DNA from 3 places in the Carnobacterium sp. FSL W8-0810 genome. Region 2 is predicted to be linked to each of the others. Evidence: predicted binding sites of a transcription regulator. Region 2 holds the regulator's gene; each other region holds the start of a gene.
What was found. The regulator CtsR, encoded in region 2, represses protease genes until heat stress. The targets are predictions, from matches to a motif close to TTGGTCAAAAAAGGTCAAANA.
Positions count from the first base shown of each region.

Region 1: clpB (ATP-dependent chaperone ClpB) is a predicted target of CtsR. The motif match lies at 2,170-2,190, and genes of this name have one in related genera.
Region 3: clpP (ATP-dependent Clp endopeptidase proteolytic subunit ClpP) is a predicted target of CtsR. The motif match lies at 2,008-2,028, and genes of this name have one in related genera.

Region 1 is NZ_JBBOWO010000001.1:2,050,901-2,060,920, forward strand. Features, by position in the region: gene clpB (ATP-dependent chaperone ClpB) at 1-2,130, opposite strand, end outside; gene NST49_RS09885 (metal-sulfur cluster assembly factor) at 2,299-2,628, opposite strand; gene NST49_RS09890 (dienelactone hydrolase family protein) at 2,702-3,463, opposite strand; gene NST49_RS09895 (Cof-type HAD-IIB family hydrolase) at 3,597-4,409, shown strand; gene NST49_RS09900 (YitT family protein) at 4,461-5,357, opposite strand; gene NST49_RS09905 (YajQ family cyclic di-GMP-binding protein) at 5,525-6,016, shown strand; gene NST49_RS09910 (OsmC family protein) at 6,088-6,510, opposite strand; gene NST49_RS09915 (hypothetical protein) at 6,552-6,983, opposite strand; gene rplS (50S ribosomal protein L19) at 7,215-7,562, opposite strand; gene trmD (tRNA (guanosine(37)-N1)-methyltransferase TrmD) at 7,738-8,475, opposite strand; gene rimM (ribosome maturation factor RimM) at 8,475-8,990, opposite strand; gene NST49_RS09935 (KH domain-containing protein) at 9,106-9,348, opposite strand; gene rpsP (30S ribosomal protein S16) at 9,362-9,634, opposite strand; gene ffh (signal recognition particle protein) at 9,760-10,020, opposite strand, start outside.
Region 2 is NZ_JBBOWO010000001.1:399,344-409,363, forward strand. Features, by position in the region: gene proC (pyrroline-5-carboxylate reductase) at 1-217, shown strand, start outside; gene NST49_RS01985 (hypothetical protein) at 469-879, opposite strand; gene tadA (tRNA adenosine(34) deaminase TadA) at 1,213-1,737, opposite strand; gene NST49_RS01995 (helix-turn-helix domain-containing protein) at 1,860-2,723, shown strand; gene NST49_RS02000 (hypothetical protein) at 2,787-3,170, opposite strand; gene NST49_RS02005 (ATP-dependent Clp protease ATP-binding subunit) at 3,300-5,792, opposite strand; gene NST49_RS02010 (CtsR family transcriptional regulator) at 5,818-6,279, opposite strand; tRNA gene NST49_RS02015 (tRNA-Pro) at 6,659-6,732, opposite strand; tRNA gene NST49_RS02020 (tRNA-Arg) at 6,767-6,840, opposite strand; tRNA gene NST49_RS02025 (tRNA-Leu) at 6,844-6,932, opposite strand; tRNA gene NST49_RS02030 (tRNA-Gly) at 6,983-7,054, opposite strand; tRNA gene NST49_RS02035 (tRNA-Thr) at 7,062-7,134, opposite strand; tRNA gene NST49_RS02040 (tRNA-Leu) at 7,174-7,258, opposite strand; tRNA gene NST49_RS02045 (tRNA-Lys) at 7,298-7,370, opposite strand; tRNA gene NST49_RS02050 (tRNA-Val) at 7,372-7,447, opposite strand; rRNA gene rrf (5S ribosomal RNA) at 7,473-7,588, opposite strand; rRNA gene NST49_RS02060 (23S ribosomal RNA) at 7,680-10,020, opposite strand, start outside.
Region 3 is NZ_JBBOWO010000001.1:215,995-226,014, reverse strand. Features, by position in the region: tRNA gene NST49_RS01165 (tRNA-Arg) at 117-188, shown strand; gene NST49_RS01160 (tRNA dihydrouridine synthase) at 583-1,563, shown strand; gene clpP (ATP-dependent Clp endopeptidase proteolytic subunit ClpP) at 2,113-2,706, shown strand; gene NST49_RS01150 (DsbA family protein) at 2,932-3,459, shown strand; gene NST49_RS01145 (sugar-binding transcriptional regulator) at 3,763-4,800, shown strand; gene gap (type I glyceraldehyde-3-phosphate dehydrogenase) at 4,842-5,846, shown strand; gene NST49_RS01135 (phosphoglycerate kinase) at 5,971-7,158, shown strand; gene tpiA (triose-phosphate isomerase) at 7,189-7,944, shown strand; gene gpmI (2,3-bisphosphoglycerate-independent phosphoglycerate mutase) at 7,944-9,473, shown strand; gene eno (phosphopyruvate hydratase) at 9,685-10,020, shown strand, end outside.

The sequences.
Region 1 (10,020 bases), 1.7 Mb from region 2:
GCCTTTTGAATCAGTCAATCGACCATCATCTAATACTTGTAATAAAATATTGAAAACATCTGGGTGAGCCTTCTCTATTTCATCTAACAAAACAATGGTATAAGGACTTCTCCGGACAGCTTCAGTCAATTGTCCGCCTTCATCATAACCGACGTAACCAGGTGGTGCACCTATCAATCTTGAAACAGTATGTTTCTCCATATACTCACTCATATCAATCCGGACCATATGATCTTGTGAGTCAAATAAATTGTCAGCTAATGCTTTTGCCAATTCTGTTTTCCCAACCCCAGTTGGTCCTAAAAATAGGAATGAACCTAGCGGACGATTAGGATCTTGGATGCCAGCTCTAGCCCTTATAACCGCATCTGATACGCTTTGTACCGCTTCATCTTGACCAATGACACGCTCATTTAATGATTCATCTAAGTGCATCAATTTTTCGCGTTCGCCTTTAATCAACTTACTAACAGGAATTCCCGTCATTCGACCAATAACTACAGCAATTTCTTCTTCTGTAACCGATTCTTGTACCAGTCTAACTTGATTATCTTGATCAGCTAATTGTTGCTCTTCGAGTTTTTTTAATTCTGTCTCTAATGCAGGTATTTGTCCATGTCTCAAGACAGCAGCTCGCTCCAAATCATAATTGCCTTCTGCTTCTTCTAATTCATGACGTGCTTTTTCAATTTCAGCACGTTTATCGCGTAGTTTAGCTACTTCTTCTTTTTCAGTTTCCCATTTCATTTTCAACTGGTTCGCTTCTTCACGTAAATTGGATAATTCTTCTTGAATAATAGCCAATCTACGCATGCTAGCATCATCTTTCTCTTTTTTCAATGCAGCTTCTTCTATTTCTAACTGCATCAAGCGACGAGAAACTTGATCCAATTCAGTGGGTCTTGAATTCATTTCAACTCGAATGGTAGCACAAGCTTCATCTATTAAATCAATTGCTTTATCTGGTAAAAAACGATCTGTAATGTAACGGTTGGATAGCGTTGCCGCAGCCACTAAAGCGTTATCGTGGATATTTACGCTATGGTGAATTTCAAACCGTTCTTTTAGCCCTCTTAAAATACTAATGGTTTCTTCTACTGTAGGTTCGTCAACAAGTACTTTTTGGAAACGTCTTTCAAGTGCTTTATCTGACTCCATGTATTTTCGATATTCATCTAATGTTGTCGCACCAATACAATGCAGTTCTCCACGAGCCAGCATCGGTTTTAATAAGTTTCCTGCATCCATACTGCCTTCTGTTTTCCCGGCGCCTACAATTGTGTGGATCTCATCAATAAATAAGATGATGTTCCCTTCGCTTTTCTTCACTTCTTTTAGAACTGCTTTTAAGCGTTCTTCAAATTCTCCACGGTATTTAGCACCTGCAATCAAAGAACCCATGTCTAATGAAAAAATGGTTTTTCCTTTTAAATTTTCGGGTACATCTTTTCGAACGATTCGTTGAGCCAACCCTTCAATAATAGCGGTTTTACCAACACCAGGTTCTCCAATCAATACCGGATTGTTCTTCGTTTTACGAGATAAAATCCGAATAACATCTCTAATCTCATCATCTCTACCTATAACAGGATCTTGGTTTCCGCTTTTTACGGCTTTAACTAGATCTGTACCGTATTTTTCAAGTGCTTGATAAGTTTCTTCTTGATTTTGTGAGGTCACGCGATCTCCTCCTCTTATTTTTTCAATTTCATTTTTTAAATTCTTTTCAGTTAACCCATTCTGCAATAGATACTTAGTTAAAGAATGATTTTTTAATTTCATAAGTGCCAATAAGACGATCTCAGTAGAAAGAAAGTCATCTTGAAATGCAGCTCTTAATTTATCTGCTTCTGTTAATAAATTGTATAGGTTTTGACTCATTCCTTGTCCATATTGAACATTAGAGCCTTCAACAGTTGGGTAATGATCCAATTCTTGATCAATATAAGATTCAAAATCCTCTGTTTTGATCCCTAACGATTGATAAAGCCCACGTGCAAAATGATCAGGCGTTAAAAAAATCTTCCATAAATGGAGAAGATCTATTTCTTGATGTTTTCTAGTTACAGCAATATTTTGAGCTTCGCCAAGGGTTTGTTGCATCGTAGTAGTCATTTTTTCTATATCCATAGAAACCCCTCCTTGATTTACTAGTGTTAGTATACTCCATTGGTCAGTAAAGGTCAAATAAAAATAATTGGAATTTTGACTAATTTATTCATTTATTTTTTAACCATTATTTGTACGGTTAATGTTAAAAAGCTTACCCCAATTTTTATCATTAGAGTAAACTTTTCTTTATCTTATACCTAAAGCAATCCGGGCATAGCGGCTCATTTTACTTGTATCCCAAGCAGGATACCAAACTAATTTCACTTCGGTTGAAGAAATTTCAGGTATCGACTGTATAGCTTTCATGATGTCATCGGTAATAGTATCTGCCAAAGGACAACCCATAGTCGTTAACGTTAATTTTATCACACAGTGTTTTTCTTCGCTTACTTCAACTCCGTAAATTAATCCCAAGTTCACAATATCAATGTTCAGTTCAGGATCAATGACTTGCTCTAAAGCTGCTAATATGCGTTCTTTCAGATTTTCCAATTGATTTTCTTTAGTTGTTTCCATAGGTTGAGCACCTTCTCTTTTTGACTTGATTTTACCAAAATCAAAGTCTTTCAGCAAGAGATTGTGAATGTTTTTATAAATGTTTTTCGAAAAAATTAGCTGTTTCAACAGATATCATATAAGGAACATGATGGCCTTGACCTTCAGTTGTTGTAAAACTCACATGTTTTCCATACTCTTGATCTTTGATTCTTTTGTAGAAATCAAACGTCGGTTGGTAAGGGACTAAATCATCATCTTCATCATGCCAAAAATGAACGAATTTCCCATCAATTTTTTCAGGTTGCATATCAAGCGAAATAGGTTTTAACGACTCGATTGCAGGAGCAAATTGTTCAGATTCAAAATCGATTTCTACTCCTATTTGCCATTTGGAAGTTAATAACCATTTTGAGAAAGGAATTGGAGACGGACTTCCCATTAAGACAACAGCCGTTTTTATCCAAGGATATTGCGTTAACAAAGCACATGTGGTCACGCCACCCATTGATAAACCAGACACTCCGATTTGTTCTTGATCTGCTAGACCAACTTCGACGTAATGCTCTATTAAAGCTGGAAATTCCATTACATTGTGTTGAACAACATCCCAAAACTCCATACTTCTCTCGGTTACTGGTGCTCCTTGACTTCTTTCTCCATGCAAATAAGCTTCTGGTATCAAGACACGGAATCCTTTTTTAGCAATCTCATAACCATGAACTAAAGAGCTTTCTTTATAATTTGTCCAACCATGATAAAAAACAACAGTGGGCAATTTTTGGTCTATTAATTCCGTTGAAACAACTTCTAGTACCGGTATCTCATTAATGTATTCATGTTTTACTGTTATCATTTATCTATCCTCTTTCTATATTTATTCTTATAGACTTTGTGGTACACTATTCGTAAAGGTTCTATAAAATAAGTGTATCATAAAAGAAAACTAGAAGCTTTTATAAACCTAAATGAATAGTCGGAGGATTTTGATGAATAAAAAATTAATTGCTCTTGATTTAGATGGCACTACCTTAAACAATCGTTCAGAAATTTCGGTTAGAACTCAAAATGTTTTAACAACTTTACGAAATGCCGGTCACATCGTTTCAATCGTAACGGGCAGGCCTTACCGTAATAGCAAACAATTTTACACCCAATTAGGAATGGAAACGCCAATCGTAAACTTTAATGGTGCTTTGTGTCACTTACCAAATCAATTAAATTGGGAATCACAATACCATAAAACATTGGATCGTGAAATTGCGCTAGATATGCTGACTTTAAAAAAAGATTTAGATATTCATTTGATTGCAGCAGAACTGAGAGATACAGTCTTTGCAGACAACTACTTTGTTCCTTATAGCGATTTCTTTCCAGAAGGAAAAAAAGGCGCTTCTAAATTAACAGCATCTAGCTTGAAAGAAGACCCTACTGCTGTTTGTGTTTTTACAGATGCAGAAAATCAAGCTTATATTATTGAAAAAGTTACAGCTCGTTATGGAAACGCTGTTGAAATTAGAACATGGGGCGGACAAACGCCTTGTTTAGAGATCGTAGCAGCAGGAGTACAAAAAGCATTAGGTGTTGAACGTATTGCCCAAGTATACGGTGTGAAGCAAAAAGATATCATTGCTTTTGGGGATGAAGACAATGATTATGAAATGATTCAATATGCTGGTCATGGCGTAGTGATGAAAAATGGGATTGATTCTTTAAAACAAATTTCAAATGATATAACAGAAAAAACCAACAATGAAGAAGGTTTAGCTCATTATTTAGAAAACTATTTTGGATTGATTTAAAGTCAAAAAGAAACAGGATGTCCGTTCAAATTGAACGGCACCCTGTTTCTTTTATTTTTTCATTAAAGATTCTTTTTGTCGGTCTGAACTCCAAAACTCGCCTAACACTTTATTCGTTTCCATAAAGTTGACGAAAGCTGACGCATCTGCTTCTCTAACAGCTTGTTCTAATTCATACATTTCATATCGAGTGATAACCATCATTAAGATAGAACGATCGGTTTTTGAATAAGCACCTTTAGCAGGAATAATCGTAATCCCTCTTATCAACTTTCCATGTATTTCTTTCACTAAAGCATCCGGTTCATTGGTCACAATCATAGCCGTAATTTTTTGATGACTGGTGTGTATTGTATCAATCATTTTGGTCATCACATAAATCGACACCAAAGTATAAAGAGCATATTCCCATCCGTATAAAACACCGGCTGATGAAACGATAAGTAAATTCATTGCAAATGTTAATGTACCAATAGATCTACCCGTAGTTTTAGCTAATACCATTGAAATAATATCCATTCCGCCAGTTGAAAAACCGTATTTTAATGCAAAACCAATTCCAGTTCCACTAATAATCCCTCCAAATAAAGCGTTCATCATAGGATCATTCGTCAGTGGATTAATCGGCAAAAGAACCGTAAAAAACGAAATCAAAATAGACGTCATAAAACTGTATAATGTGAAATTTCTCCCCACTTTAAACCATCCAAGTAACGCGATAGGAATATTAAATACAAGTATTAATATACCCGTATCAATAAGGATGCCTGAAGAATTGTCTAATACACCCGATAATAATTGCGCAATTCCGTTAATACCCGAAGCATAAATATTGGCTGGTATTAAAAAATTGTTTAATGCGATTGCATTTGTGATAGCTGCGAAAAAGATAAAAAAGATTTTTTTTGCTTGTTCAATCCAAAAATTCGGCGTTTTTAACTGTGTCATCTCATAACTCCTTATATACTTAATCAAACAAGAATAACAAGATTTTTCTTATTAATAAAGAAAAAATTTTTTTTCTTCATTACACTCTCATTTGTATCCGTTTTCCAAGGATTTGCCTGCCTTTTATGGTACAATTTAAGAGCACAATGTAAAAGGAGGAATTACTTATGGCAAAAGAAGCAAGTTTTGATATCGTTTCAGAAATGAATATGGAAGAAATAAAAAATGCCGTACAATTAGCAACAAAAGAAATTGCAAATCGTTTTGATTTCAAAGGTTCGATCAGTGAAATCAAATTAGAAAAAGAAAAATTAGTTATCGTCTCAGATGATGACTTTAAATTAGAACAAGTAAAAGATGTATTGACTAATAAATTAGTTAAAAGAGGCGTTCCAACTCGAAATCTTCATTATTCTTCAACTGAAAAAGCTTTTGGAGGGAATGTTCGTCAATTCGCTGATTTAATCAGTGGAATTGATAAAGAACATGCCAAAACAATTACTCAGTTAATTAAAAAATCTGGTATTAAAGTAAAAACCCAAATACAAGATGACCAAATAAGAGTAATTGGCAAAAATCGTGATGATCTGCAACAAGTTATCGCTTTACTAAGAGATGCTAACTTGCCTATCGATTTACAGTTTACAAATTACAGATAACCTGGCATTACTATATTTAACAAAGATAAAAGACCTTCAAATAGAATTTGAAGGTCTTTTATCTTTGTTCGTTAGAATTCTTCGACTGCATTCACAGATACCGTCTTACTTCCTGCAAGTAATTTAGATACTGGGCAACGATTTTCAGCTTCTTCTATAATTTTTTTACTTTCTTCAAAAGGCAATCCATCGATTTTCGCAACAGCCTCTACATTAAAGAAGTAGCCGATTCCGTTTGGTTCACGCATAAAATCGACATGAACTTCTACACGACTTGTATTTTCTTTTCCTCTTGCTTTTAGCAAAGATTGAATAGTAGCATTTAAACAAGTACTAAAAGACAACCCAAGTAACTCTTCAGGATTTGTTCCTTCTTCTTTATTTAAAGGGCTGGAAAGTTTAACATTCAACCCGCCATTTTTCACAAACGCTTCACCATTTACACCCGTTTCATTGACCATTTCAGCATGAAATAAAGGTTTTTGATTCTTCACGAAATCCCTACTTTCTATCCAATGAATTCACAATGTTATAATTATTTTTTCCCAACTGCTTCTTCAATTTTTGGAAGAATGCTCTTGGCAATTGTTGACCCGACGATCATCATTTCATATGCTGCTCTTACATCTTCTGTTGTTCGAGAAAGAAGTCTCATATAAATTTCTCCGTCTCCCGCAAGACAAACACGGTAATAACCTGTTTTCATTTCATTCAGTTCATTTAAAATTTCTAATACTTGATTTTTTGCATCAAAATTCGTTACGTAGGCTAACTTATGGTACACGATTTGAAAATCAATGATTCCTTCTTCTTTATTATCAAAAACAATTCCAAATGGCAAAGCTTGGCTATCATTCAATTTAAATTTACCATTATAAAGAACTTGTCCATTTTTTATTTCTTTCTTGGCTAAAGGCACATGCTTAGCCTTTAAGATGGCTTCAAAGTTTACTAATGCTTTATTCACTATACTATACCCCACTTTTTTGATTTCTAATCTCATTTTCATTTTTAATTATAACGTAATCTGTCCTTAATGAACAGAGTATTTAGGAAAACAAAACTTGCAGGTGATGAAAATATATTTTGAGATAGCCTTAGTTGTCTGAGTCATTTAATCTTTTACAATAATTTCTGTAATTATTTATGCACAAAAAAAAGAGCTGGGACAAAAGTCCCAACTCTTTTGAAAAACATCTTAACGACGGATTTCTTTGATACGAGCTGCTTTTCCGTGTAGGTCACGTAAGTAGTACAATTTAGCACGACGTACTTTACCAAAGCGGACAACTTCGATTTGAGCAACACGTGGTGAATGCATTGGGAATGTACGTTCAACGCCAATTCCGTTAGAAATTTTACGAACTGTATAAGTTTCGCTAATTCCAGCACCACGGCGTTTGATTACAACACCTTCAAATAATTGGATACGTTCTCTAGTACCCTCAACGATTTTAGCATGAACACGTACAGTATCTCCTGGACGGAAAGCTGGGATGTCTTCACGTAATTGTTCGTTAGTAATTGCTTCGATTAATTTACTCATTGTATTTTCTCCTTCCAACAAACCTTCATATCTCTATATAGAAACAGCGGAACATCGTTTTTTCGGCAGGCTTTGCCCACTCACTAAATTAGTTTAACATATGCCTAATTAGGTGTAAAGTAAATTTCCTTTGTTTTTATAAAATTTTACTTTACTGATCGTTCATTTTTACTTTTTACAAAGATTCTTTTTCGATCTCGCCTAAGTATTTTTTTTGTTCATCTGATAGAGCAAGGCTATCCAGCATATCCGGACGTCTTTCAAATGTCCGTCTGATTGACTCTTTATCTTGCCACTCTTTAATTTTTTTGTGATTTCCACTAATCAATACATCTGGAACTTTCATTCCCCGATATTCAGCCGGTCTTGTGTACTGCGGATGCTCTAATAATCCAGTTGAATGAGAGTCTGTTTTAGCTGATTGATCATTTCCTAATACTTCCGGTAACAGACGTACAGTAGCATCAATCATCACCATCGCACCAAGTTCTCCACCTGTTAACACATAATCTCCCAAAGAAATTTCATCTGTCACCAATGTACGAATCCGTTCATCGTATCCTTCATAATGACCGCAAATAAAGACTAAATGTTCTTCTTCTGCTAACTCTTCTGCTACAGATTGGGTGAAAGGTATGCCAGCAGGATCTAATAAAATGACCCTTTTTTTAGTTTCTGGGGCTTTCTCATTTATCGCATCTATGGCATCAAAAATTGGCTGTGCTTTTAGCAGCATGCCCGCTCCGCCGCCATAGGGGTAATCATCTACATTCAGGTGTTTATTATCTGTATAGTCTCGAAAATTTACCACATCTACTTTTAATAGATCTCTATCAATAGCTTTTCCAATAATGGATTCGGTTAATGGGCCTTGGAACATTCTCGGAAATAGGGTTAAAACATCTATTTTCATTAATCATCTAACCCTTCCATCATATGAATAGTCACTAATTGATTTTCTAAATCAACTTTCAAGACGATTTCTTCAATATATGGAATCAATAGATCTTTCTTTTTAGGTCGTTCAATTATCCAAACGTCATTTGCGCCTGGCGACATGACTTCACTTATTTTTCCAATCGTATTGTTTTCTTCATCTTGGACAGTCAACCCAACAATTTGATGCAAATAATATTCATTTTCTGGCAGTTCCGTTAGCTTCTCTTCGCCGACTTTTAATATGCCATCACGATATTTTTCTACGTCATTGATATTAGGATGGTTTTCAAAGGATAGGATATCAAAGTTTTTATGTTTACGGTGACTTGTAACCGTTAAGTCAATTACTTTTTTGCCATCTTGAAATAAAGTCAAAATGGAACCTTTTTTGTATCGTTCTTCTGGAAAATCCGTTTTTGAAATGACACGAACTTCGCCTTTGATCCCTTGTGTGTTCACGATTTTTCCTACATTGTACATTTTTTTCATTTTATTCCCTCATTTACAACGCTATTTTTTTATTATGTTTCATTATTATCCTGTTAAAATCATTTATAAAAAAAGAAACCATCTCTTATTGAAGAAATGATTTCTCTTTCGGAATTTAACTATTCACAATCGTTAATCTTACACGCTTAGATCCAAGGACCCTCACACTGTAAACAATTGTACGAATAGCTTTTGCTACGCGACCTTTTTTTCCAATTACTCGTCCAACATCTTCAGGATGAACAGACAATTGATAATCTAAAAACTCTTCAGTTTCTACTAAAGCAATTGCCAAATCATCCGGATGACTTACAAGAGGACTCACAACTGTAAGAATTAAATCTTTTATGTCAGCCATAGAAAACATCCTTTTATTTAGTGTTTTTTGATTCATGGAATTTTTTCATAATGCCTTCTTTTGAAAGGATGTTACGAATTGTATCAGAAGGTTGAGCACCATTAGCTAACCATTTTAATACTGCTTCTTCGTCCACTTTTACTTCTGCTGGATCAACAACTGGGTTGTATGTTCCTACAGTTTCGATGAAACGTCCATCACGTGGAGAACGTGAATCTGCAACTACGATACGGTAAAAAGGATTTCTTTTTGATCCCATGCGTTTTAAACGAATTTTTACTGCCATATTTCTTACACCTCCATTAACTATCTCACAATAAGTAGTTTACCAGTTTATTTATAGCTTGTAAAGTGTTTTTTCTTTACAGCATGTTTTTTTTTTACAAACGATAAATTTCCTATTTCAGACTCTTATTTACGCCCTTTTTTGTTTTTTTTCTTCATTTTTTTCTTGTTCTTGCGAACCATAGAGTTCATAGCCATTTTACCAAGCTTGCCTTTAGCACCTTGCCCAAATAGATTATCCATACCATTCATATTGCCTTTAGACATTTGACTCATCATTTTTTTCGATTCATTGAATTGTTTGATCATACGATTTACTTCAGCAATCGGACGAGCAGATCCTCTAGCGATTCTACGACGTCTGCTTTGAGATAAAATATCTGGATT
Region 2 (10,020 bases):
AGCTACAAAAATTGCTGCTCAAGCTGTTCTTGGAAGCGGAAAATTAGTCTTGGACAGTGAAGAAACGCCATGGAATTTGATTGATCAAGTCTCTTCTCCAGGTGGAACAACTGTTGAAGGAATCCTAGCTCTGGAAGATGCTGGTTTTATCTCTTCAATTACAAAAGCAGCACAAGCAGTGATTGATAAAGATCAAGAAATGATGAAACACCACTAACTGTTCCATCTTAAAAAAACACTAAAAAACTTCAACGACGTTTGTGTCATTGAAGTTTTTTAGTATAGATACTACGTGTTACCTTTCTTGTTTTATAAATGTATAAGTTCAACTTTTCAAAAATTAGAGAATTTAACTTTATTTATTCAAAAGTACGTTTTCTAATCGTGATAGGTCCATTTAATAAGTTTATTTTCTCCTTAATGCAGGTAAGGTCCTTTCAGTCTAATAGTCTTTTTGGATTATGCTAACTACTTATATTTGTTATAATCTGGAAAATCATTTTTAGATAGAACCCAGTAAATAGTTCCCTCTGTTGCTTCATCTTCATCATAAGGAATCAAAATAATGGCATTGTCTATATCTTTCTTGTCTGGGAAAACAAACGAGTAAATTTTATCATCGAATTCTATTTTCTTATAACTAATATTGTTTTTAAACCCAGTACCCGTTTGCTTATAAGATACAGTCCAATCATCAGTTCCCTCAGAACTAAAGGTGATAGATTCATCCATTACATTTATAATCATTTGTTTCCCATCGGAATTTTCTGCATACCATTTACCTTGTATGTCTTTTGAACCTTTACACCCAGTTAAGAATATCAACATAATTCCTAAAAACATATACATCACTAATTTTTTTCTTTTCTTATTAAACAAAAGAATACCTCCTTTTTTAGAACTCTTCTATCATAACCCGATATTTATATTATTTTCAAGTTGATATAATCTGTATTAACCAAAACCACCTTCCAAAATAAGAATAGAAAAGTTAATTTAGTTTTTTCACATTAGACCTTTACAGAATATGAGAGTGGGACAATAAGCGTTTAGACCCGAATCACTGGAACGAATAAGCGCAGTATGGTCATCGACCATCGAGCATTGTTCGCGAAGTGGACGTCGGTCTGCTTTTTTGGAGCATGTTTTAGAATAAACAGTCGTATATAAAGAAGTGGCTGGGATTTTTGTCTTAGCCTCATCATTATTTTTTTATAATTGGCTGTCGTCTTGTTGTAGTTTATTTGCTTTTCTTTGTGCTTTTTCTTCTTTTTTTCGTCTTCTTAATTCTCTAAAAAAATCGCTTAATAATTCACTGCATTCTTCCTCTAAAAGACCTTTCTCAATTTGTACTTGGTGATTAAAACGCTTATCATCTAATAAATTCATCAATGTTCCAGCAGTACCGCCTTTAGGATCACTAGCTCCATAATAGAGTTCTTTGATGCGTGATAAGATCATTGCACCACTACACATAGGACAAGGTTCTAGTGTCACAAATAATTGAGCCTCTTCTAAACGCCAATTTCCTAAGTGGCGATTAGCTTCTTTAATGGCCAAAATTTCTGCATGAGTTGTTGCATCGTTCGATTCTTCTCTTATATTATGACCTCTGCCAATGATTTTTCCATCCAACACAACTATTGCACCAATAGGAACTTCTAATTTCTCTTTTGCTTTTTGAGCTTCTTTGATCGCTTCTTGCATAAAGTACGTTTTTTCTTCTGCAGTTAACATTTCTTGTTCCCTCGTTTATTCTTTTCTTTATCATAGCATAATTCATCTACAAATTTATTAAAAAAATGATAGAATGAACGTATAGAACATTTGTAACTGTTTTCATTCAAAGGAGTGCTTTTATGAATTTTAATCAACTTAAGTCTATTTACCCATCTGCTTTTTTGACAGATGATTCGAATAATGATCAGAATTACTTGACCTTCCCTTATCAAAATCAATGGATCCATTTTGATAAAAAACAATTGACCTCTTCAGAATCAAAGCTGCTTCACCTTATTTTAAATAAAGAAACAGACATAAAAAATCCAGAAAATCCTCAGTCAAAATGGTATGATTTTTTAATAGAAAATAATTCTATTCTACCTGCTGAATCTGGAAATCATCGAATTATCCAATTTAATATAAAAAAAAAGGATACTAATTTTAATAAGAAATTATGGCTAAATGCATTTAAAAGTTTTTTTGAAAATGTAGAAGCTGCCTTTTTTATCAATGACCATTATGGTCTTTTGATTCAGCACTATTCAGGTTATTCACTAAACCAAGATGAGACGATAGGTATTTTACAAACTTTAGATGATGATTTTTCGATAAAAACAAAAGGTTATATTGGTCAATACTGGTCTATTTCATTAGAAATCAAGGATATTTTTAACGAAGAGCAAACTATTTTTTTCAATCAGCTGGATAAAAGCAAGCAAGTATTTTCATTACCTGATATAGCACTAAGTTATTATGCTTCTGAAGCTCTATTTAAAAGTCCGATTATACAACAATTAAAAGAAGAACTCATTTCTCATTCCGAAATAAAAGAACTCATTACCGCTATATGGCTAAACCAAGGAAATATCAGCTTAGCAGCTAAATATCTTTACATCCATCGCAATACTTTACAATATCGACTAGATCGTTTCTATGAAGAGTCTGGTCTTTCATTAAAAAACAGAGATGATTTGCTGCTTTGTTATTTATTAACAATCTAAAAAAAATAATCTACTGCTAATGAAAAAAGTTAGCGGTAGATTATTTTTTTTATAACAATAGTATTATTTTTTAAATTTATGTTTTAGCCCTTTTTTTTGGTGTTTAAACTCATGTTGTAAATCTGATTTTTTATCCATAAGTGTTTCTTTAAAGTCGTGTGTAGTATCTTTTAGGTGTTCTCCATAAGAGCTCATACTGCCTCTTAAATCAGACACTTTATCTACCACACCCAATAAATTAGCAACTTCCATATCAGATAAATCATCAATTACGCTCATAGCATTTTCGTTGCCTTTTAATTTATCTTTTACGAAATATCTAGCTCTTTTACGATTCATTTTAGACTCAATTTTTTCCATTGCCATATTTGAAGAAGAAACAACAATAGCCCCAACTGTAAAAAGTGTTCCGAATCCTATCAATAATGCTTTTGTCGAATTTTTCATATTTAGTCACTTTCCTTTCGTTATTTCTTTAAATTTATCATAGCAGAAAGAAATATAAAATACGAATAAAAACGTCTACCATCTTATACGATAGCAGACGTTTCTCTAACTTTACTTTAAAAAAACAACTTAACTATTTTCACTTGAAGTTACTGTTTTGTTGTTTCTTTTTATTGAATCTTTTACAGTAATACGAATCGTTCCTTTTGAAGCACCGATTGTTACTTGATCGCCGATTTTAACTCGACCACTTAGCAACTCTTCACTCAATCGATCTTCTACTTCCTTTTGAAGTGCACGACGAATCGGACGTGCTCCATATTCAGGATCATAACCTGCTTTTGCAATTACATCAATTGCTGCTTGAGTAATTTTTACTTCAATGTCCATTTCTTTTAGACGTTTAACAATAGTTTGAGCCATTAGTTTTACGATTTGAGTCAATTCTTCTTTTTCTAAAGAATGGAAAACAATAGAGTCATCAATACGATTTATAAATTCTGGTTTAAACGTTTTTTTCAATTCTTCCATTATTCGTTTTTCCATTGCTTTATGATCTTTTTTATTGTTTGCTGTACCAAATCCTACAGATTTTTCATCTCTTAGAGCTGTTGCACCTAAGTTAGAAGTCATAATCATGACTGTATTTTTGAAGTCCACTTTTCTTCCTTTGGCATCAGTTAAATGACCATCATCAAGAACTTGTAGTAAGATATTAAATACATCTGGATGTGCTTTTTCAACTTCATCAAAAAGAATAACAGAGTATGGTTTTTGACGGATTTTTTCAGTTAATTGGCCACCTTCATCATACCCAACATAACCAGGAGGCGAACCAATCAAACGACTGGTACTATATTTTTCCATGAACTCAGACATGTCTACTCGTACTAATGCTTCTTCACTACCAAACATGGCTGAAGCAAGTGCTTTAGCTAGTTCTGTTTTCCCTACACCTGTAGGACCTAAGAACATAAATGAACCAATAGGGCGGTTAGGATCTTTCAGCCCGCTTCTAGACCGTCTAATCGCTCTAGAAACTGATCCGACAGCTTGCTCTTGTCCAATAACTCTTTTATGCAGTATATTTTCCAAATTCATTAAACGATCCGATTCTTTTTGTTCCATTTGTTGCACAGGAATATTGGTCCATAAGGAGACTACTTCTGCAATATCTCTTTCCGTTACTTGTAATGAGCTCGAAGAAGCTTTTCCTTCTTGTTTTTGAAGTAAACTTTCAATCTTCTTACGTTGTTTCATTTCTTTTGTACGAATTTTTGCAGCTCTCTCAAAATCTTGTAATTGAATGGCTTCTTCTTTTTCTTGGATCAAAGCTTCTAGAATAGAAACTGCAGCTGCTACTGGAGAAGGTTTACTTGAAACATCTAGACGCACCTTAGAAGCAGATTCATCTATTAAATCAATTGCCTTATCAGGAAGCTGTCTTGCAGTAATGTAACGTGATGAGAACTTAACAGCAGCATGTACTGCTTCATCTGTAATTTCCACACCATGGTGTTCTTCATAACGAGAACGCAAGCCTAATAATATTTCTTCTGCTTCTTCTTCTGAAGGAGGATCAACATGGATAGGTGCAAAACGTCGTTCTAAAGCGGCATCTTTTTCAATATACTTTTGGTATTCATCTAAAGTGGTCGCACCAATCGTTTGTAATTCGCCACGGGCTAATGCAGGTTTTAAGATATTAGAAGCATCAATAGCACCTTCTGCTCCACCAGCACCAATTAACGTATGCAATTCATCTATAAATAAGATAACTTCTCCATCTTGATAGATCTCATCAATAATCTTTTTCATACGTTCTTCAAATTCACCACGATATTTTGTACCAGCTACTAGCGAACCCATATCCAACATCATTAATCGTTTATTTGCTAATGCAGCAGGAACCTCTCCGTCAACAATTTTTTGTGCTAAACCTTCAGCAATGGCAGTTTTACCTACACCAGGTTCTCCTACTAAAACAGGATTATTTTTTGTTCTACGGCTCAATACTTGAATAATACGTTGAATTTCTTTATAGCGCCCAACTACTGGATCTAACTTACCTTTTCTTGCTGTGTCAGTTAAATCACGAGCTAAAGAATCCAAAGTAGGTGTACCGGCAATTTGTTTTGTAGCTGGTTTTGCTTTTTTACCTTTGCCACTGTTTACATCACTTAATCCAATTTTCTTCAATACAATTTGACGGGCTTTATTTAAATTGATATCTAAGTTGCTTAATATCTTAGAAGATAAGATATCTTCCTCACGTAATAAGCCTAATAATAAGTGCTCAGTGCCAACTAAAGCTGAACCCATACGTCTTGCTTCATCTGTAGCAAAAGTAATCGCTTGTTTTGCTCTTGGAGAATACGGAAGAATAGCGTTTTTAGAAAGGTATTTCATTGTTCCATACCCAGTAAAATGTTCGATTTCTTCACGAATATCCATTTCAGTAACGGAAAATTGTCTTAGTGTTTTTCCAGCAATTCCATCTTGTTCCATTATAAGACCTAAAAGAATATGTTCAGTTCCTACAGAATGGTGACGAAATCCTTTTGCTTCTTCTTGTGCCATGATTAAAACCATTCTTGCTTTTTCAGAAAATAATTCATTCATCAATTTCGCCTCCGTTTTTTATATGTTACTCATATTTTAAATTAGTTAAAAAGGCAACTAATAACTTAGCTCTTAATTCATTTTCATTTGCTTCAGTAGAGTTCAAGAGTGATTTTTCCATTACGGATAACATAATATTGGCTTCACGCTTCGATAGCATTTCAGATTCAAACAACCTTTGTATAATAGAATAAGCATTCTTTTGAGAAATTTTACTTCCAATAATATCAATCATCATATCCAGCATTTCAACTTCATCTAATAATTTCACCTTTATAATACGTATATACCCACCACCGCCTCGTTTACTTTCAACTAAATATCCTTGTTGTACAGTAAAACGAGTATTTATAACATAATTTATTTGAGAAGGAACACAATTAAATCGATCTGCCATTTCGCTACGTCTAATCTCGACTTGTTCATCTTGGCCTAAAACCTTCTTTAAATAAGCTTCAATGATATCCGACATATTTTGATTGTGCATGAGTTACCTTGTTACTAAAACATTTTAATGTGTGATAAGACATCATATCCTTATCTACTTTACATTGCAATGGCGTTTTTTTAGTAACACTCCTTTTCTTTTCGTCCCAACACTAGACTTATTTACTTAGTTTATTTTTTTACTCAATAAAATAAACTAATAACGGAGGATGCTCCAGTAAGCAATCAAGAAGCATTCTTGACTAATCCTGACTTTAATTATACGAGAAATAAGAAGATTTGAAAAGCAACTCTACTCATTTTTTCTTTAAATACCATTTAAACTGTTGTTATTCTACATTAAATCGAAGTATCTACAAAATAATATAATAAAAAAAGATAACCCCACAAAAAAATGGAATTATCTTCTAAGTTGTTTATCGGGAAGACAGGATTCGAACCTGCGACCCCTTGGTCCCAAACCAAGTGCTCTACCAAGCTGAGCTACTTCCCGTAATGCTGAGTTTTATCTTTTTTTACAAAAGAAATGCACCCAAGAGGACTTGAACCTCTAACCCCTTGATTCGTAGTCAAGTACTCTATCCAATTGAGCTATGGGTGCAAATGGTGCCGAGGGCCGGAATCGAACCGGCACGGTGATCACTCACCGCAGGATTTTAAGTCCTGTGCGTCTACCTGTTCCGCCACCCCGGCATTAGAACAGCTTGTCATTCTTACGAATGAGCTCACTAGTTGAACTAGTAAGCGAAAGACGGGATTCGAACCCGCGACCCCCACCTTGGCAAGGTGATGTTCTACCACTGAACTACTTTCGCAACAAAATGCCGGCTAAAGGAGTTGAACCCTCGACCCTCTGATTACAAATCAGATGCTCTACCAACTGAGCTAAGCCGGCTAAAGTGGTACTTAACTAAACATTCAAAAAAAAAAAAAATGGTGCGGGTGAAGGGACTTGAACCCCCACGTCTCTCGACGCTAGATCCTAAATCTAGTGCGTCTGCCAATTCCGCCACACCCGCAAAAGTATGGCATAACTAAACATGTTGAATGATTAGTTATGAGTCATGCAGGATTCGAACCTGCGACCCTCTGATTAAAAGTCAGATGCTCTACCAACTGAGCTAATGACTCATGGTGGAGGTTGACGGGATCGAACCGCCGACCCTCTGCTTGTAAGGCAGATGCTCTCCCAGCTGAGCTAAACCTCCATCTGAGAAAAAAATAATTGAATCTGCGTGGCAGCGTCCTACTCTCACAAAGGGAAACCCTTCACTACCATCGGCGCTAAGAAGCTTAACTGCTGTGTTCGGCATGGGAACAGGTGTGACCTTCTTGCCATCGCCACCACACAAATTTCAATCTAGAGAACGTTGTTCTCTCAAAACTGGATAAGTTAAAAGTTTGTTCTTCGTTTAGAAACCGTCGTACACCGTTTATTCTTTGGTTAAGTCCTCGACCGATTAGTATTGGTCCGCTCCATCTATCGCTAGACTTCCACTTCCAACCTATCAACCTGATCATCTCTCAGGGGTCTTACTCACTTACGTGATGGGAAATCTCATCTTGAGGGGGGCTTCACGCTTAGATGCTTTCAGCGTTTATCCCGTCCACACATAGCTACCCAGCAATGCCCTTGGCAGAACAACTGGTACACCAGAGGTGTGTCCATCCCGGTCCTCTCGTACTAAGGACAGCTCCTCTCAAATTTCCTACGCCCGCGACGGATAGGGACCGAACTGTCTCACGACGTTCTGAACCCAGCTCGCGTACCGCTTTAATGGGCGAACAGCCCAACCCTTGGGACCGACTACAGCCCCAGGATGCGATGAGCCGACATCGAGGTGCCAAACCTCCCCGTCGATGTGGACTCTTGGGGGAGATAAGCCTGTTATCCCCAGGGTAGCTTTTATCCGTTGAGCGATGGCCCTTCCATGCGGAACCACCGGATCACTAAGCCCGACTTTCGTCCCTGCTCGACTTGTAGGTCTCGCAGTCAAGCTCCCTTATGCCTTTACACTCTGCGAATGATTTCCAACCATTCTGAGGGAACCTTTGGGCGCCTCCGTTACACTTTAGGAGGCGACCGCCCCAGTCAAACTGCCCGTCAGACACTGTCTCCCAGCCCGATAAGGGCTGTGGGTTAGAGTGGTCATACAGCAAGGGTAGTATCCCACCAACGCCTCCACCAAGACTGGCGTCCTGGCTTCAATGGCTCCTACCTATCCTGTACAAGCTGTACAAACACTCAATATCAAACTGCAGTAAAGCTCCATGGGGTCTTTCCGTCCTGTCGCGGGTAACCTGCATCTTCACAGGTACTATAATTTCACCGAGTCTCTCGTTGAGACAGTGCCCAGATCGTTACGCCTTTCGTGCGGGTCGGAACTTACCCGACAAGGAATTTCGCTACCTTAGGACCGTTATAGTTACGGCCGCCGTTTACTGGGGCTTCAATTCTGAGCTTCGCCCGAGAGCTAACCCATCCTCTTAACCTTCCAGCACCGGGCAGGCGTCAGCCCCTATACGTCATCTTACGATTTTGCAGAGACCTGTGTTTTTGATAAACAGTCGCCTGGGCCTATTCACTGCGGCTGACCAATTGGTCAGCACCCCTTCTCCCGAAGTTACGGGGTCATTTTGCCGAGTTCCTTAACGAGAGTTCTCTCGCACACCTTAGGATTCTCTCCTCGACTACCTGTGTCGGTTTGCGGTACGGGCAGTTTGTTTCTAACTAGAAGCTTTTCTTGACAGTGTGACATCGGGAACTTCGGTACTTAATTTCCCTCCCCATCACAACTTGTTCTTAAAGAAGCAAGCATTTGACTCACTTCAAAACTTGTTGCTTGGACGCGCATATCCAACAGCGCGTATTCCTTAGCCTACTGTGTCCCTCCATTGTTCAAACAAAACAAACTGGTACAGGAATCTCAACCTGTTGTCCATCGTCTACGCCATTCGGCCTCGACTTAGGTCCCGACTAACCCTGGGAGGACGAGCCTTCCCCAGGAAACCTTAGTCATTCGGTGGACGGGATTCTCACCCGTCTTTCGCTACTCATACCGGCATTCTCACTTCTAAGCGCTCCACTAGTCCTCACGATCTAGCTTCAACGCCCTTAGAACGCTCTCCTACCATAGAACCAATGGTTCTATCCACAGCTTCGGTGTTATGTTTAGCCCCGGTAAATTTTCGGCGCAGGGTCACTCGACTAGTGAGCTATTACGCACTCTTTAAATGATGGCTGCTTCTGAGCCAACATCCTAGTTGTCTAAGCAACTCCACATCCTTTTCCACTTAACATAAACTTTGGGACCTTAGCTGGTGGTCTGGGCTGTTTCCCTTTCGACTACGGATCTTATCACTCGCAGTCTGACTCCCGGATATAAATCAATGGCATTCGGAGTTTATCTGAATTCGGTAACCCGAGAAGGGCCCCTAGTCCAAACAGTTGCTCTACCTCCATGATTCTAATTCCGAGGCTAGCCCTAAAGCTATTTCGGAGAGAACCAGCTATCTCCAAGTTCGATTGGAATTTCTCCGCTACCCACACCTCATCCCCGCATTTTTCAACATACGTGGGTTCGGTCCTCCAGTGCGTATTACCGCACCTTCAACCTGGACATGGGTAGATCACTTGGTTTCGGGTCTACGACCACATACTCATTCGCCCTATTCAGACTCGCTTTCGCTACGGCTCCGTCTCATCAACTTAACCTCGCATGGGATCGTAACTCGCCGGTTCATTCTACAAAAGGCACGCTATCACCCATTAACGGGCTTT
Region 3 (10,020 bases), 180 kb from region 2:
TTTTCAGTCTAGAACTTATTCTTGTTTTTTCATTATAACTGGGCTACACTGTAATAGTTGATGTTTTTGACTTTAGCAAGTATAAAGCTGAACGATTAACAAGTTATTAGTGTAGAGTCCCCTTAGTGTAATGGATATCACGTAAGATTCCGATTCTTAAAATGGGGGTTCGATTCCCTCAGGGGGCATGTAAGGATGCCAAGTAAAGTTATTACCTCACCCGTTTAATAGGAGAGTTGCATAATAACGAATAGAATAAGACAGCACTAGCTAGATCAAAAACTTTATTAGATCTGTGTTGTAATGCTGGAATGAAGAGCATAGACCCGATTTTCGTAAAAATGCTTACGACTTTCGGATCTTTTTTTATGTTGGTTCGTTCTACTGCCTGTTATTTCGAAAGATAAGATATGACAATAAAAGGTATAGTAACAAGATGATCTGAATTGGACTTATCCTACAAATGAATGTATAATTCCAAATGTTGAAAAATCGTTATTGAAATGTTAGATAGTTTGTGTATTTTACTTTGGGATGAAAGCATGATTTAATATCCCGTTATGGAAGGATCGATTATTAAAAATGAAAGAAAATTTTTGGCAAGATTTACCGCGTCCGTTTTTTATATTGGCACCAATGGAAGATGTGACGGATGTTGTTTTTCGTCATGTAGTGAGTGAAGCAGGCAAGCCGGATGTGTTTTTTACAGAATTTACGAATACCGTAAGTTACTGTCATCCAGAAGGACGGGATAGCGTACGGGGGCGTTTGACGTTTACAGAAGATGAACAACCAATGGTCGCTCATATATGGGGAGACGAGCCAGAGTACTTCCGTCAAATGAGTATTGGTATGGCAGAAGAAGGCTTTAAGGGTATTGATATCAATATGGGATGCCCAGTACCGAATGTAGCAGGAAAAGGAAAAGGCAGTGGACTAATCCGCCGTTTTCAAGTTGCTGCAGATTTAATTCAAGCAGCAAAAGCTGGAGGGTTACCAGTAAGTGTCAAGACCCGTCTTGGATATGCAAATATCGATGAATGGCGTGATTGGTTGACACATGTTTTTGAACAAGATATTGCCAATCTTTCTATCCATTTGCGCACAAGAAAAGAAATGAGTAAAGGCAATGCTCACTGGGAAATGATTTCAGAAGTCAAAAAATTGCGTGATGAGATTGCTCCACAAACACTTTTAACCATTAATGGAGACATTCCGGACCGTGAAACAGGGTTGAAACTTGTTGAGGAATACGGTGTAGATGGCATTATGATTGGGCGAGGTGTATTTCATAACCCTTATGCCTTTGAAAAAGAGCCGAAAGAACATAGCAGCAAAGAATTATTGGAGCTTTTCAGATTGCATTTAGATCTTTTTGATCAGTATACTGTTGATGAACCACGTTCATTTAAACCTCTTCGTCGCTTTTTCAAAATATATGTTCGCGGCATTCGCGGAGCGAGTGATTTAAGAGTACAGTTAATGGAAACCGAAACAACAAATGGAGCACGGGCATTACTAGATGAATTTGAAGAAAAGAATCGAGATATTTTAGGAGAATAGAAGAGAGACAGCCTTTGTTTAAAGATGAAAGATTGAGCAGTTGAAGAATAGAGAGAGAATTCCTACGCATTTGATTTAGAAGTTCTTTTTAAATCTACTCTGTTTTGTTTTTCTCTTATCATCAGACCAATCATACTATGGATAAAGGTTTGTACTTTTCATTTAAAAGCTTTAAAATTTTCGAATTATTTTTTTATGTTATAATTATTTTGTTGACCTATTAGTCAAATTCTATAATAAATAAACCGTTAAAAACAAATTGATTATCGCATAAAGGTAGCATAATTGATTTGTTTTTTAATCGTATGAAACCTATTTTAGTAGAATAAATGCAAGCGTAAGAATTTAATTGAGAGTCATCTAATTGTGTCAGTGTCTTCAAGGATAACTTTTGTGTTAAGAGTAGTAATTTAATTATTTTTCCAAAAAAATAACAAGCAAAAAAAATTGACCTTTATTGACCAAAAGAGTAAAATACAATTAGTAACTTGTTGAGTAAGTCTTTTAGTTACACAATAAAGGAATGTACATTTAAGGAGGAAGCAAATTATGAACTTAGTCCCTACAGTAATCGAGCAGTCATCCAGAGGTGAACGTGCTTATGATATTTATTCTCGTCTTTTAAAAGACCGCATTATTATGTTAAGTGGTCCAGTTGACGATGATCTTGCAAATGCTGTAATCGCTCAACTGCTATTTTTAGATGCACAAGATTCTGAAAAAGATATTTATATTTACATCAATTCTCCAGGTGGAAGCGTAACTGCCGGATTAGCAATTTTTGATACAATGAACTTTATTAAAGCTGATGTACAAACGATTGCAATGGGAATGGCTGCATCAATGGGAAGTTTCTTATTAACAGCCGGTACAAAAGGAAAACGTTACGCATTACCAAATGCTGAAATCATGATTCACCAACCATCAGGCGGATCACAAGGACAAGCTACAGAAATCGAAATTGCTGCTCGTCACATTTTAAAAACGCGTGAACGTTTAAACAAAATTTTATCTGAACGTACTGGTCAACCTATTGAAGTTATTCAACGTGATACAGACCGTGACAACTATATGTCTGCAGAAGATGCAAAAGCATATGGTTTGATTGATGAAATTATGGAAAACAGTTCATCATTAAGTTAAATAAAATAAACAATTCATGTATTTAAAACAAAGAGGTTGGGGCAAAAGTCCTAACCTCTTTGTTGTTTTCAAATGATTGTTCTAAAACGTGTAAAAAAAGACCCGGCCTTAAACGATTGTGGTTCCATTCCCATTTCCGATGTAACGAAAATAAGACAAATCCATTTAATTGATTGTTGCTTATCTGTATAATGAAGTTAATAAGCAATCGAAGGAGGATGTTTTGTGGATATTAGTACTATTAAAGCAGACAAAGTAAATACAACAGATGGAATAAAAATTGGAAATGAAGATGCACCTATTAAAATTATTGAATTTATTAACTTAAAATGCCCTTATTGTAAAATGTGGTATGAAGATTCAAAAGACCTACTAACAGAATACGTAGAAGGTGGAAAAGTCCAACGCATCATTAAACATTTTGATAAAGAGAAACCAAGTTTAAAAAAAGGTAATATTGTTCATCAGTATTTAGATTATTCAAATCCAACAAAAGCTCTTGAAGAAATAGATTATTTTTTTGCACATCAAGACGAGTGGGGCAGCTTAGAAGAGTTGTCTGAGATTGAAACTTATGTTGAAGAGAAAAGGCAATTGGAGAAACAAACAAATGAGTTAGAGGCTCAAGAAATTATCAAAGAAGCTAATAATGCAAATGTTGTGTTTGTTCCTACGGTTTTTATTGAAGAACAAATTTTTGATGAACATATTACACAACACGAACTAAAAGAAATGATTGATTCACGTCTTTAGGAATCTGAGTGAAAAGCATAAAATTAACTATGAAAAAGACTTATCTTATTCACAATTAGTTATGAAGAATTTAATGAAAAACTTAGAAACTTAATAGTTGAAAGATAGTAGGATTACTGTTACAATTACTGGTGTGAGAGATGGTAATAGTGTCCTTTTGGATGCTATTGAGAATGATGAAAAAACAGAAACAGGAAACTGATAGTTTGATTTTCATTTTTGATTCTCTTGTTTTTTTAAGTAACAAGGGTCGCCGAACGACTAACGCGGTCACAAAGCGACCAACGTAGAAAGAGGTCGCTCATGCAAAATGTATTATCCGTTATCGAAGAAGTTATTCCAGATATCATGTATACACTTCAGAATCGTTACCACATTTTGCGCAATGTTTTTTTATTGGGTCCAGTGGGCAGAAGAGTCTTAGCTGATCGTATGGGAATCACTGAACGTGTTTTACGTACAGAGTCAGAAGGATTAAAGAAGCAAGGGCTTATAAAAACTTCAAAAATGGGAATGGAATTAACTGAAAAGGGTGAAACCATTTACCACCAATTAGACCAGTTAATGGGTCAGTTATTGGGAATGAAAGAGAAAGAAAAACAACTTGCCTCTTATTTGGAGATCGAACACTGTGTAATCATTTCAGGTGACGTAGATGATCAACTGAAGTTACGTGAGGAAATAGGCCATGCTACATTGGAAGCTCTAGATTTTTTATTGCCGGAAGGCAATAATATTATTGCAGTAATGGGCGGTACGACTATGGCTGAAGTAGCAAGTCAAATGAATGAAACTCTTTCAAGAAAAAGAGAGTTGATTTTTGTCCCGGCTAGAGGTGGACTAGGAGAATCGGTTGATATTCAAGCGAATTCTATTAGTGCTTTAATGGCCCAAAAAACTGGCGGTGAAAACCGTGTTCTTTATGTACCAGAACAAGTAAGCGAAGAAACATACAAACCACTCTTACAAGAACCTGGGATAAAAAGGACTCTTAAGATGGTTGATGATGCTAATTGTGTTTTATATGGCATCGGAGACGCCATGCATATGGCTGAACGCAGAGGAATGAACGAAGAAGTTCTAGCTCTGATTAAAAAGAAAGCTGCAGTTGGAGAAGCTTTTGGAGAATTTTATAATCAGTCTGGTGAAGTGGTTTATAAAATACCACGCATTGGGATGCAATCGAAAAACTTAGCAAATATTGCTAATGTGATTGCAGTAGCTGGCGGTAAATCCAAAGCTAAAGCAATTGAAGCCCACATGAAAAAAGCACCTCGCCATACTTGGCTCATCACAGATGAGGGTGCTGCTAATGAGATTTTAACAGGGATAACCCTTTAAAATAAATATATTGTACGATTCCTAAAGGAGGAAATCTATTTATGACAGTTAAAGTAGGTATTAACGGTTTTGGACGTATTGGTCGTCTTGTATTCCGTCGTATTCAAGAATTAGAAGGTATTGAAGTGGTAGCAGTTAACGATTTAACAGATCCAAAAATGCTAGCTCACTTATTAAAATATGATACAACACAAGGACGTTTCAACGGTGACGTTGAAGTTAAAGATGGCGCATTTACTGTTAATGGTAAAGACATCAAAGTTTTAAGCAACCGTAACCCAGAAGAACTTCCATGGGGAGAACTTGGAGTTGAAATCGTATTAGAATGTACTGGTTTCTTCACTACTCAAGAAGCTGCTGAATTACACATCAAAGCAGGAGCTAAAAAAGTTGTTATTTCTGCACCAGCTACTGGTAACATGAAAACAATCGTTTACAATGTAAACCACGAAACTCTTGACGGTTCTGAAACAGTTATCTCTGGTGCTTCTTGTACTACTAACTGTTTAGCTCCTATGGCTCAAGTACTAAATGACAAATTTGGTATTGAATTAGGATTAATGACTACTATCCACGCTTACACAGGTGACCAAAACACATTAGATGCTCCACATCCAAAAGGCGACTTCCGTCGTGCTCGTGCTGCAGCAGCTAACATCATTCCTAATACAACTGGTGCTGCTAAAGCAATCGGTGAAGTATTACCAGAATTAAAAGGTAAATTAGATGGAGCTGCACAACGTGTTCCAGTTGCAGCAGGTTCATTAACTGAATTACAAACTGTATTAAAAACTAAAGTAACTGCTGAAGAAGTAGATGCAGCAATGAAAGCAGCAGCTAACGAATCTTACGGATATACTGAAGACGCAATCGTTTCTTCTGATATCTTAGGAATGTCATTCGGTTCATTATACGATGCAACTCAAACTAAAGTTATCACTGTTGGTGACAAACAAATCGTTAAAACTGTTGCTTGGTATGATAACGAAATGTCATACACTTCACAATTAATTCGTACTTTAGAATACTTTGCTAAATTAGGTTAATCTTTAAAAGAGACTTAAATTAGGATAGAAAATAATAAAAGCGGGGAGGCAGCGCGCTTCCTCGCTTTTCTTTTTTCAAAGATTAGTATTTACACATAATTGCTCGATACAGGAGGAATCTTTAATGGTGAAAAAAGTTGTAACTGATTTAGATTTAAAAGGTAAAAAAGTTTTAGTGCGTGCAGACTTTAATGTTCCAATGAAAGACGGCGTTATTACTAATGACAACCGTATTCAAGCAGCCTTACCAACTATTCAATATGTTATTGAACAAGGTGGGAAAGTTATTTTATTCTCTCACTTAGGTAAAGTGAAAACTGAAGAAGATAAAGAAGGTAAAAGTTTACGCCCAGTCGCTGAACGCTTAAGCGAATTGTTAGAAAAAGACGTTACATTTGTACCTGAAACACGTGGAGAAAAATTAGAAAGTGCTATCGACGGCTTAAACGCTGGTGATGTATTAGTATTTGAAAACACACGTTTTGAAGATATTGATGGTAAAAAAGAAAGCAAAAATGATCCTGAACTTGGCAAATACTGGGCAAGCTTAGGCGACGTTTTCGTTAATGATGCATTTGGTACAGCTCACCGTGCACATGCTTCTAACGTAGGAGTTGCTTCAAACCTTGAATCAGCTGCTGGTTTCTTAATGGATAAAGAAATCAAATTTATCGGTGGCGCTGTTGATGAACCTAAACGTCCGTTTGTGGCTATTTTAGGTGGAGCAAAAGTTAGTGATAAAATTGGTGTTATCGAAAACTTATTAAGCAAAGCTGATAAAGTTCTTATCGGTGGCGGAATGACTTACACTTTCTATGCTGCTAAAGGCATCGAAATCGGTAAATCATTAGTTGAAGAAGATAAAATCGAATTAGCTAGAACATTGATCGAAAAAGGTGGAGACAAATTAGTCTTGCCAATCGATTCTGTTACTTCTCCAGAATTCAGCAATGACACACCAACTGAAGTTCATGATGGTGCTGTACCAGCTGATCAAATGGGTCTTGATATTGGACCAAAAACAATTGAATTATTCACTAAAGAATTACAAGGTGCTAAAACAGTTGTTTGGAACGGACCAATGGGTGTATTTGAAATGTCTAACTTTGCTCAAGGAACAGTTGGTGTTTGTGAAGCAATCGCTAATTTAACTGAAGCAACAACAATTATTGGTGGAGGAGACTCTGCAGCTGCAGCAATGCAATTAGGTTTTGCAGATCAATTCACTCACATCTCTACAGGTGGCGGAGCTTCATTAGAATACCTTGAAGGTAAAGAACTTCCAGGTGTAGCATCTATTTCAGACAAATAAAATAGTTCAATTAGAGAAAGGAAGTTAGTTATGCGTAAACCAATTATTGCCGGTAACTGGAAAATGAATAAAACAGCTGCTGAAGCTGCTGAATTTGTAGAAGCAGTTAAAACAAAAATCCCTTCTTCTGAACAAGTAGATTCAGTTGTGGGAGCTCCTGCTTTATTTTTACAATCTTTAGTTAAAGCATCAGAAGGAACAGAATTAAAAATCGCTGCTCAAAACAGCTACTTTGAAGAAGCTGGAGCATTTACAGGAGAAATTAGTCCTGCTGCTTTAGGAGACTTAGGAGTAAATTACGTTATCATTGGTCACTCTGAACGTCGTGAGTTTTTCCACGAAACAGACGAAGAGATCAATAAAAAAGCACATGCTATTTTCAAAAATGGTATGGTTCCAATCATTTGCTGTGGTGAAACGTTAGAACAACGTGAAGCTGGAGAAACAAATGAATGGGTAAGCGGACAAGTTAAAGCGGCAATTGCTGGATTAACTGAAGGTCAAGTAGCTGAATCAATCATTGCTTACGAACCTATCTGGGCAATCGGAACTGGTAAATCTTCTACTTCTAAAGATGCAAATGATACTTGTGCAGTTATTCGTCAAGCAATCGCAAAAGAAGTTTCTCAAGATGCTGCTGATGCAGTACGTATTCAATACGGTGGTAGTGTAAAACCTGAAAATATTGCTGAATACATGGCTGAATCAGATATTGATGGAGCTTTAGTAGGAGGAGCAAGCTTAGAAGCAGAATCGTTCTTAGCGTTATTGGAGGCTGTTAAATAATGACAAAAGCACCAGTAGCCATCATTATTCTTGATGGATTAGGATGGCGTCATGAAGTTATGGGAAATGCCGTAGCTCAAGCTAAAAAACCATATTTTGATCATCTATTAGAAAAATACCCTCATAGCACATTAAAAGCTTCTGGATTAGATGTAGGTCTTCCAGAAGGTCAAATGGGGAATTCTGAAGTAGGGCATACAAATATTGGAGCAGGACGTATTGTGTATCAAAGCTTAACTCGTATTGACAAAGCAATTCAAGACGGTGAGTTCCAAACAAATCCTGTTTTGAGTGATGCAATGGACAGTACAATTAAACAACAATCTAATTTACATTTGTTTGGATTATTATCAGATGGTGGAGTGCACAGTCACATCAATCATTTGATTTCATTAATCAAAACAGCTAAAGAAAAAGGCGTGCCGAACATTTATGTTCATGCTTTCCTTGATGGACGTGATGTATCTCCTAATTCTGGTATTAACTATGTTAAACAATTAGAAGAAGCAATCAAAGAAATTGGAGCAGGTGAAATTGCTACTGTTTCTGGTCGTTTCTATGCTATGGACCGCGATAAACGTTGGGAACGTGTAGAAAAAGCGTATAATGCTATTGCTCATGGAGAAGGCGAAAAGGCTACTAGTGCACTAGAAGCCGTTCAAACAAGCTATGATAATGAAAAATTTGATGAGTTTGTATTGCCGACAGTTATTGAAAAAGACGGAAAACCTGTAGCAACGCTACAAGACAATGATTCTATCATTTTCTTCAACTTCCGTCCTGACCGTGCAATCCAATTATCAAATGCCATTACCGATGACGAATGGGAATTCTTTGATCGTGGACAAAGAGCTAAAAATCTTAAACTTGTTACGATGACAATGTATAATCCAAGCATTAAAGCTGAAATAGCTTTTCCTCCAGTTGCATTGAAAAATGTTATTGGTGAAGTTCTTTCAGATAAAGGCCTTTCACAATTGCGTATTGCGGAAACTGAAAAGTATCCACATGTTACCTTCTTTATGAATGGTGGACGTAATGAAGAATTTCCAGGCGAAAATCGTATCTTGATTCCATCTCCAAAAGTGGAAACATATGATTTGAAACCTGAAATGAGTGCTTATGAAGTAACGGATGCTTTAGTGGCAGATATCGAAGCGGATAAACACGATGCGATTATCTTAAACTTTGCTAACCCGGATATGGTTGGACACTCAGGTATGCTTGAACCAACAATCAGAGCTATTGAAGCTGTTGATGAAAACTTAGGTCGTGTGATTGATGCGATTACTGCTAAAGGCGGATATGCTATTATCTTTGCCGATCACGGTAACGCAGATACAATGACTACACCTGAGGGTAAACCGCATACTGCTCATACAACTGTTCCTGTTCCTGTAATCGTAACTAAAGAAGGCGTTACATTACGTGAAGATGGACGTTTAGCTGATATTGCACCAACAATGCTAGACTTGTTAAACATTGAAAAACCAGTTGAAATGACTGGAGAATCTTTGATTCAAAAATAAAATTTGTACCGTATCAAACTAAACTTTTTGAAAAAAGTGACTATAAGAAAGCTGCAGACTTCCCATATTCATTCAAGTAAATAAGTTTAGAAAAATAAACCGGCAAGATAAAACTTAAAGTGTTTGCAATTGACGGTCAAACTCACTAAAATGTAGCTATGGGCAAAGCCCTGGCACTAAAAATTTTGTATACTCAAAGGAGAGAAATTAAATGCCATTTATTACAGATATTTTAGCTCGTGAAGTATTAGACTCACGCGGTAACCCAACAATCGAAGTAGAAGTTTACACAGAAAGCGGAGCATTTGGCCGTGGAATGGTACCATCTGGTGCATCAACTGGAGAACATGAAGCACATGAATTACGTGACGAAGACAAATCTCGTTACCTGGGAAAAGGTGTTTTGAAAGCAGTAGAAAACGTGAATAACGTTATTGCTGAAGCTCTTATTGGATTTGACGTTCGCGATCAAATGGCAATTGACAAAACAATGATCGAATTAGACGGAACTCCAAACAAAGCTAAATTAGGCGCTAACGCTATCTTA